Regions from separate parts of the Leuconostoc aquikimchii genome, predicted to be linked through region 3. Evidence: riboswitches for the same ligand, from Rfam matches in the RefSeq annotation. Region 3 holds a riboswitch; each other region holds the start of a gene.
The links. Region 3 has a riboswitch for thiamine pyrophosphate ahead of AB3K24_RS06365 (nucleoside 2-deoxyribosyltransferase). Riboswitches for the same ligand answer to the same signal wherever they lie in the genome.

Region 1 (2,206 bases), 230 kb from region 3:
ATCAGTTAAAGAGGCCCTAATGGTCTTTAAAGATGTGCCCAATATCGAAAAACAGTTAATATTACTCAGTGAAATTGGTTTAGATTATTTACATTTAGGTGAAACCACACCAAGTTTATCTGGTGGCGAAGCACAAAGATTGAAATTAGTTAATCATTTAAATAAGACACAAAATAATACCCTCTTTGTCTTTGACGAACCTTCTGTCGGGCTGCACCCACAAGATGTGCAAACCTTACTTGGTGTAATTAACAAACTAAAAGAAAAAGGCGCCACTGTCATCATCATTACCCATGATCTTGATTTGATGACTAACGCAGATTACATGATTGATTTAGGACCCAAAGGCGGATCAACTGGTGGGCAGTTAATGGCTAGCGGTGAACCAAGTCAGTTAGTTAAAAATCCTATCAGTCTAACCCTGACGTATCTTAAAGAACACTTTAGTCACTTTGGCTTAATTGGAGAAACATGATGATTATTTTCTCAACAGCGTACACTCTCAGTACCAACAATAAAGTAAGTTAACGTCCAATTTTTAGAAGCTCAAAAGAAAAAAGTTAGCCCATGAAAACCATAGTATACGCTCATTCTTGGGAATAAGCGTATACTATGTCACGATAATCAATTAATTTGACACCCTACCACTTGATAGAGTTGTATAAAGAATCTTTCAACACAATCTTTTCTCTCGAAGAACTTAAATTATATGGCGATGGCAAGACACCGTGCATTTTTGTGACAGAATTGATTTTTTATATTTCCTATCTGGTAGTCCAATTTATAAGCAATGTTAAAAAATTTTGCTTATTCAGAAGAAAAAAATCACTTTTTAAAATAACTAACTCACATTTTTAATATATGTGATAAACTATAAAAGTAAGATATCTGGGGTGCCTTGAGCTGAGATCATACCCATTGAACCTGATTTAGTTAACACTGACGAAGGAAGATGTTTATAAATTGATTCATCAAAAAAGTATCATTTTTTTGATTGGAGATTTCATTTTCAACTTTTGTCTCAAGCCCAGCTCAATTAGAGTTGGGCTTTTTTCTGATATTTTATAAAAAATAAAGATGGAGAATAATACAATGAAATTTAGTGAATTAGCACATGAGGAAACAAAAGAACTTTGGCAATCCAGTAAAAATCATCCTTTTATTAAAGGCATTGAAAACGGTACATTACCCTTATCAGCCTTCAAGGCCTATCTTTTACAAGATAATTTTTATGTTCAAAACTATCTTGCAATTTATGATAAAATACTATCAACTACAGACGATAATAAAATTATTCAAGAATTACAGTCAGGTATCTTAGCAATCAACGATTATGATGTGACGCAGCAAAAAAACATTTATAAACAACTTAATATCACAGAAAAAAATATTCATGAAACGCACATGTTACCAACAACATACCATTACATTTGCCATATGCATCATGCATTTAATGAGTACAATGAAATTCATGCTTTATCAGCATTATTACCCTGCCCATGGCTATATTTAGAAATATTTGAAGAAATGTTAGCACGCAAAAATTATTTACAGGGTTCAGAACAAATCTATATTGACTTTATAGAATCTTACGCTGATTCAAATTTCCAAAAATATGTTCATAAAATGATTGCGTTGCTTGATGATTTGGTGGCTAATCGTTTCAATGAAATCCAATCAGACATTCTTTTACAACAATTTGTGTATAGCAGTGCAGAAGAATTACGATTTTGGCAAATGACGCTTCTCCCTGAACAATGGGAAAAATATTCAATAGCCCAGTCATTTTAAAAATAATTCTTCTCACCGGCTAACCGCAATTTTAACTAGAAATATTATTGCGCCTAAATCAATCGTTTGAACTCATTTGTTCTATGGTTGGTCGGTTAAGCTACGTATATCTTACGCTGAAAGGAACAAGTTCATACCTATATTATTTTAGATAAAAACCTAGAAAGAAAATCAGTCGCAATTTGAATATAATTGCCCCCTCAAAAATTATTTCTAACGCAACTTTCATCTCATAAAAAATTGCATATCATAGTCTGTAATATTCAAATAATCATTTTTAAATGGACCGGAAATATCATGAAATCCGTTTTTGAGATAAAATTCATGAGCAGAAGCTCTGGCTGTCAAATTTACTTCGTCATAACCGCTTTTTTGATAGTCGACAATTACTTGTTTGAGCAATAAAGACCCTATG
Region 2 (2,206 bases), 400 kb from region 3:
ATTTTATAGCTTTCCCCGTTATCTTTTTTAATTTCAGTTGCCCCATGTAAATTATAATCAACAAATGAATGTGAGCTAACACCTAACACTTCTCGACAGTATTTTGCCACTTTTTGATCTCGTAACCTACCATAACCATTCTCATCATTATTAAAATAAAGGTTGTGCCAGTTAGGCAGCAACTGCTTTATTTTGCTAAAAACCGATATTAAATCACCTTGTAAAATCTGAAGATGAATATCTTTATGTATTAAATCATCTTTCAATTGTTTAACACTAGCAAAAAATGCGCTTTGATTAACCGTACTTCGTTTATTTACTTGCTGTGGATCTAGAATAAAAATCAGTAACACCTTGTCACTATACTTTATTGCCTCTGCCAAAGCCACATTATCAGTTATTCTTAAATCCCTACGAAACCACATGACACTTGTTTGACTCAAATTTTTTTCCATATTTCTATCGTAACCCGTAAATTATTTAAAGTCTAGCAAGTTAACGACACTTTTTCATCATAATGACGTGCATTTTTTTAATGTAAAAATATGCTTTGTGCATCTTTAAAAGCAGAAATTTTTGTTAACCTACCTAAAATAAAATAAGCGATGACTGAACCAATCAAAGTTGCCCCAACAAAACGTGGCGTATAAATAAACCAGTACATACTTTGCTGAGAACCAGTGTACCAAACCATAACTGGGTATGATAATAACGAACCTACGATACCTGTTCCTAAAATTTCGCCAAACATAGACCAAAAAATATGATGGCCATACTTATAAAAAATTGCGGCACCAAAAGCACCAAAAACCGCACCAGTTAACGCCAATGGCGGTATACCTAATACCATCATTCGAATAACACCAGTAATGATTGCCATAATCACAGCATAAAACGGTCCTAATAGGATACCCGCAATAATATTCATCACACTTGACATTGGTGCCATGCCCTCTATTCTAAAAATTGGTGATAACACAACATCTAATGCTACCATGATTGTCACAATAGTTATTTTCTTGATTTGTACAGTCATTATATGAGCTCCCTAATATGATTGGTTTAGTTCTCAAAACTATCGTCACTGATACGGATTGTTTTTTTAAAGTGATGTTACAATTGCATTATAAATTCACCACAATAAAAAAGCATTTTTCTCATACTAGAGAAAAATGCTACCTAAAAAGTCATCAGTGTAGCACTTTCCTACGCCAGTATAATCTGGTTCAGGTTCAAAGGGTTCTTCTCAGCCATTTCCGGCGCCCCTAGTACAAAAACTATTGTATCATATAACTATCTTTCGCGCATCAGCCACATCAAATTAATATACGATTTATTTTTTAAATATTCTATGAGCCTTGTTAGTTAAGCGTTGTAAAAACAAATATAGTTGTCGTGCATGCTTTATTTTTCGATAACGCACTTTATTTTTTTTATAAAAATCTTGATGAAAGTTTTCAGCCGGCCAAAATGTGGTGGCGCTTTCAATTGCTACCACAATTGGTCGTGAATAACGTTGCGACGCAATGATTGCTTGCTTTGATTGCTCAGCAATTTGTCGTTGTTGCGCGCTATTTACAAAAATAATTGGTCGATAATTATCACCACGATCATCAATTTGACCTAAATCATCAGTTGGATCAATCAGCTGCCAATAAATAGTAACTAATTGTTGATAAGTTATCAATCGCGTATCAAATAATATTTCAACTGCTTCAACATGTCCAGTATACTGCCCAACAACCTGATCATAAGTAGGTGACTGCCAGTTACCGCCAGTATAACCTGAAATAACCGCTATGATACCAGGACGTGTATCAAAAGGTTCCACCATACACCAGAAACAGCCACCAGCAAAAATTGCACGCTCTTGATAAGGTGGATTTGATGCAGCATGCAGATCCAGTTTATCTTGCGAATCTTTTTGTGGTTGCCCATTTATTTTTAAATAAAAATCCATCACATCTGGTGTCAAATTATTTCTTGTAGCTAAAGGTTTCAGGCCATTATTTAGTACATCAAGGCGTTCATTAAAACGTACGCCAGACTGGTCGTCTTTTGCCTGTACTAGCAAATCGCGTTCCCATTCCCTTGTGGCAGGATTCAGAATTAAATTATAGATTTCTTGTTGTATGTCATCTGGATTTAAACGCATATGTCACACCACCTGTATACTATTTTTTCAGTATATTTAACTGTCCAAGCG
Region 3 (2,206 bases):
GACGACAACTGCAGCAATGAGATCTGGGTTATCAAGAACGGCACCGGCGCCGTGAAGAATAGAATAGCCTAATGCGCCACCTTCATGAATTGAACCAGGAACTTTTGGATCAGCGTGTGAGGCAACACCACCTGGAAATGAAAAACGCTTAAACATTTTTTGCATACCAGTTGTATCTTGTGTAATTTCTGGAAAGGCCTCAGTGTAGCTGCCATCTAAATAGGCATTAGAAATCATGACTTGACCGCCATGACCTGGGCCTTCAACATAGAACATGTTCAAGTCAAATTTATTGATGGCACGATTGAGATGGGCGTAAATAAAGTTTTGGCTAGGAATAGTTCCCCAGTGGCCGATCGGGTGAATTTTAACCTGATCAGCTGTTAATTTTTCTTTTAGTAGTGGATTATCTAATAAATATAGTTGACCAACTGACAAGTAATTAGCAGCTCGCCAATAAGCGTCTAGATGATCAAGATATTTTTGTGAGTCAATATTCATGTTGATTCCTCCGATTTAGTATCTCATAGTCAAATGCACAGGGTAATTGTGTAAAAATGACAGCAAGACACATAAAAAAACTACTTTGCAAAGTATTCTGGAAAATCTAACAGCTTATTTAAATCTTAAATAAAACTGTTGGTGTGCTATTGTTGCGTCATCGTTTTTACATTCTTATCGTATAGGTTATTTTTAAAAAAGTCAACACCAATATTTAAATTGGTTCGTACCAATTTAAATATTGGATTTTGTTTATAAGGTGTAAAGCAAGGTGGGACAGCTTGTTAGAAGAAAATAGGCGAGTTTATAACCAGAAATGAGTTGCATCTTTAGAATGGTGTGTGATAGAATCAATTTGTTATTAATCGATTAATTAACATACTAGGGGTGCTTTACAAAAAGCTGAGAGAGAAGTGCTAGTCTTCGAACCCTTTGAACCTGATCTGTTGCAAGCAGCGTAGGAAAGTGTGAAATGTAGGGGGCCAATGTGTATCCTTATAAATAGACATACTATATCTAGAGCGTTTGCAGTATATAATGATTGCGAATGCTCTTTTTCTATGTTTTGAATTTCTTAGGAGGCGTTTTTTGAATAACCATGTATTTTTAGCAGCACCATTTAAGCAATTACTGACGCAAGATAAAGTCATTGACTCACAAAATATGAACTTGATTAAGCAGGTGATTCAATTACTCGTTGATGCACACTATGCAGTGGATAATGCACATCAGCGAGAAAGTTGGGGCCAGCATATGATGACGCCAGATGAATGCACAGCGGCAGATTTTGACGCCATTAAAAAATGCCAGATGTTGATGGCATTCCCAGGCAGTCCAGCATCACCGGGGACGCATATTGAAATTGGTTGGGCCTCTGCATTTGATAAACCAATCGTACTGCTTTTACAAGAAAATACGACCTATGCTTATTTAGTGAGCGGTTTGCGGACTGTCAGTTGTGTTAATTATGTGTATTATAAAGATGACGCAGATTGTTTATTAAAAATTAAACAATTTTTAACTCAAAAACGATGCGAGGGGGAATGAAAAATGTCAACATATGAAACCTTTGATAGTGCCTATAGGGCTGTGCTAAATGACATCTATAACCATGCCGATTTTTTTAATCAGCCGCGAGGATTTCAAAGTCGAGAAAAAATTGCGTATCATTTTAGTATTCAGCAACCAGTACAGAGAGTCAGTTATAATCAAAAAAGAAAATGTAATATTGTGTTTAATTTTGCCGAAGCATTATGGTACTTAACGGGTAATAATAGTTTAGATTATATCAGTTATTATAATAAAAAAATGCCAGATTATTCGATGGATGGCCACATTTTAACAGGTACAGCGTATGGCTCAAAGCTATTTAATTTGGGAGATCAACAGTTAAATCAATGGCAAAATGTAAAAGCATTATTAATCAAAGATCCTGATTCTAAGCGTGCCGTCTTACAAATTTTTGATGGTAGTGAGTTGGCAATTCCGAACAATTTAGATGTGTCATGCACATTAGGGCTGCAGTTTTTTATTCGAGATAAGCAACTGGATATGATTGCTTATATGCGTGCTAATGATGCTTTTCGAGGTATCGTGAGTGATGTATTTTCATTCACCTTTATTCAAGAATTGATGGCACGAGAATTGCATGTGCCAGTTGGGAAATACTATCACAGTGTGGGTACCATGCACATCTATGAACCGG
Region 4 (2,206 bases), 1.1 Mb from region 3:
AGTAATTGAGACAGAATGTCCTCTGATTCCAGCAAATTATTCGGTTCACATCATGAATTTCGTCTAAGACGCCGGATTAATTTAATTTTTTTCAATCATGATTAATTGGCTACCAAAAGGATCAGTTAACCAGATTTGCCCTGCTATTGTAGATACATTTCTGTCACTCAAGTTTGATTGTAATAAGTTAAAGTAGGAACTATCTACCGATACAGTCCAATCTAGTAAGCCATTATCTTGATCACCACGTTGCGTAATATTGCGGCCTAACCAGGTGTTATAAGCGTGATGGTGATGATAGCGATTGTGTGAATAAAAGTGGGCACTATCGCTAATTTTTGCTGTTAATGCCATTTTTAAGCTGTTGATGAAAAAATCATCACCCTTTGTGAGATCATTGCCAACAAAGTGGAGATGACCAATTTTCATATCAGCAGGAAAGCCAGACCAATCACTTTTCTTTGTTTGTAGTAATGTCTGAACATCGACATCCTTGGTGCCCATTTTAATAAAATTATTATCCCATTCCCAAAGTGCTTCAGGACGGTCATGGTAAAGTTCAATACCGTTGCCATTGGGATCATTTAAGTAAAACGCTTCACTAACATCATGATCTCCTGCCCCTAAAGGGTAGTCAATGAGAATCAGACGTTCGATAAGACTTGCTAGGGAAGCAGTATCCGGGAAAAGCAATGCGAAATGATAAAGACCTGCCTGTGGTTTGCTAGTTTTGTGCCCATCAAAAATCAGCGTTAAAAATGGTGTATCTGAGTTTGTAAAAGCATACGAATAGCTATGATTGCTGGCTTGCATTTCAATTAGACCCAAAATATCACGATAAAAACGGCGCATCATTGTCTCATTGTCTGCCATCAGTGTCAAGTGTTCGATGTTGTAATTAATATTTAACATGTTGTTCCTCTCTACTTACTATTTATAAGTAATATTAATGGTTTTTGACTGGTTTGTCTAGTAATATTTGTTTAATATTGACACAGACAATGACGTGGTGTACCATGAACGTATAATTAAATAAAGATATCTGGGGTGCCTAACTGTTTTACTGGCTGAGAAATACCCATATAACCTGATCAGATTAGAATCTGCGTAGGAAGATATGATTGATAATATTATTTGTCGAACTGTTTTTTGCGTATTTTAACGTGAGAAGCAGTTTTTTTATGTTTGGGAATTGAAATGGCGAAAAGAGGCTAGATAGGTTTGGTTAATAAAAATATTGATTACTCACTGTACTTAGTTACAAATCGGTATGATTATTCAGATGAGCAATTTTTGAACGTTGTGTTTGAAGCTTGTGACAGTGGCGTAACACTAGTTCAATTGAGAGAAAAGAACGTCACGACAAAACGATATTTTGATTTAGCAGTTGCAGTAAAGAAAATTACGGATAAATTCAACGTACCGTTAATTATCGACGACCGTGTTGATATCTGTTTGGCTGTGAATGCAGCTGGCGTACATATTGGAGATAATGAATTGCCGATTAAGATCGTACGTCAGTTGATTGGTAAAGATAAAATTTTGGGTGTATCAGTCAAAGATGTTCAACATGCTAAAGCAGCTGAGGCGCAGGGGGCCGATTATTTCGGTGTTGGTGCCATTTACCCAACAAAAACAAAGGTGATCACAAAACATACCACAATAGCAACATTAAAAGACATTGTTGATCATGTGGATATACCAGTCAATGCCATTGGTGGGATTAAAGAAAATAATATTCTCAGTTTGAAAAATACAGGCATTTCAGGTGTTTGCATGGTTAGTGAACTTATGCAGGCAGAAAACGTACGTACGAAGGTGTTAAATTGTTTAAAAAGTGTTGAACAGCTGGTGTAACAATAGTTGTTCAATAAATAAAGATAAGGCGGGGTTAGTATGATTACAGTGAACGGCAAGACCAACACGGTAGCACATGCTGGGCAAAGTATCTTGGAATTGTTAAGTCTCCTCGAGGTGCAAACAGCGCGCGTTGTCGTTGAGCGCAATGGTGCGATTGTGACGCGAGAAACGTATGATAGTTTGTTGCTTGAAGATCAAGATGATATTGAAGTGATTTCATTTGTTGGTGGTGGTTAAGAAAAATGATGAGGGTAGAGGACATGGAAAAGATAAGTATTGATGGCACAGAGGTTTCTGAAATATATATGCAAATGAAAACCCGGAATGTGGCAGGCACACAGGAAAA

Region 1: linked by a shared signal. The riboswitch ahead of AB3K24_RS05210 (thiaminase II/PqqC family protein) and the one ahead of AB3K24_RS06365 (nucleoside 2-deoxyribosyltransferase) in region 3 are both predicted to bind thiamine pyrophosphate.
Region 2: linked by a shared signal. The riboswitch ahead of thiW (energy coupling factor transporter S component ThiW) and the one ahead of AB3K24_RS06365 (nucleoside 2-deoxyribosyltransferase) in region 3 are both predicted to bind thiamine pyrophosphate.
Region 4: linked by a shared signal. The riboswitch ahead of thiE (thiamine phosphate synthase) and the one ahead of AB3K24_RS06365 (nucleoside 2-deoxyribosyltransferase) in region 3 are both predicted to bind thiamine pyrophosphate.

What each region holds. Positions count from the first base shown of each region.
Region 1 is NZ_JBFPER010000001.1:1,056,220-1,058,425, forward strand. Features, by position in the region: gene AB3K24_RS05205 (AAA family ATPase) at 1-475, shown strand, start outside; TPP riboswitch at 880-968, shown strand; gene AB3K24_RS05210 (thiaminase II/PqqC family protein) at 1,093-1,791, shown strand; gene AB3K24_RS05215 (GNAT family N-acetyltransferase) at 2,017-2,206, opposite strand, start outside.
Region 2 is NZ_JBFPER010000001.1:884,362-886,567, reverse strand. Features, by position in the region: gene AB3K24_RS04410 (cryptochrome/photolyase family protein) at 1-455, opposite strand, end outside; gene thiW (energy coupling factor transporter S component ThiW) at 533-1,036, opposite strand; TPP riboswitch at 1,187-1,277, opposite strand; gene msrA (peptide-methionine (S)-S-oxide reductase MsrA) at 1,334-2,155, opposite strand.
Region 3 is NZ_JBFPER010000001.1:1,285,874-1,288,079, reverse strand. Features, by position in the region: gene AB3K24_RS06370 (phosphoketolase family protein) at 1-501, opposite strand, end outside; TPP riboswitch at 875-982, shown strand; gene AB3K24_RS06365 (nucleoside 2-deoxyribosyltransferase) at 1,090-1,548, shown strand; gene AB3K24_RS06360 (thymidylate synthase) at 1,552-2,206, shown strand, end outside.
Region 4 is NZ_JBFPER010000001.1:178,848-181,053, forward strand. Features, by position in the region: gene AB3K24_RS00970 (VOC family protein) at 82-912, opposite strand; TPP riboswitch at 1,034-1,131, shown strand; gene thiE (thiamine phosphate synthase) at 1,222-1,857, shown strand; gene thiS (sulfur carrier protein ThiS) at 1,897-2,097, shown strand; gene thiF (sulfur carrier protein ThiS adenylyltransferase ThiF) at 2,121-2,206, shown strand, end outside.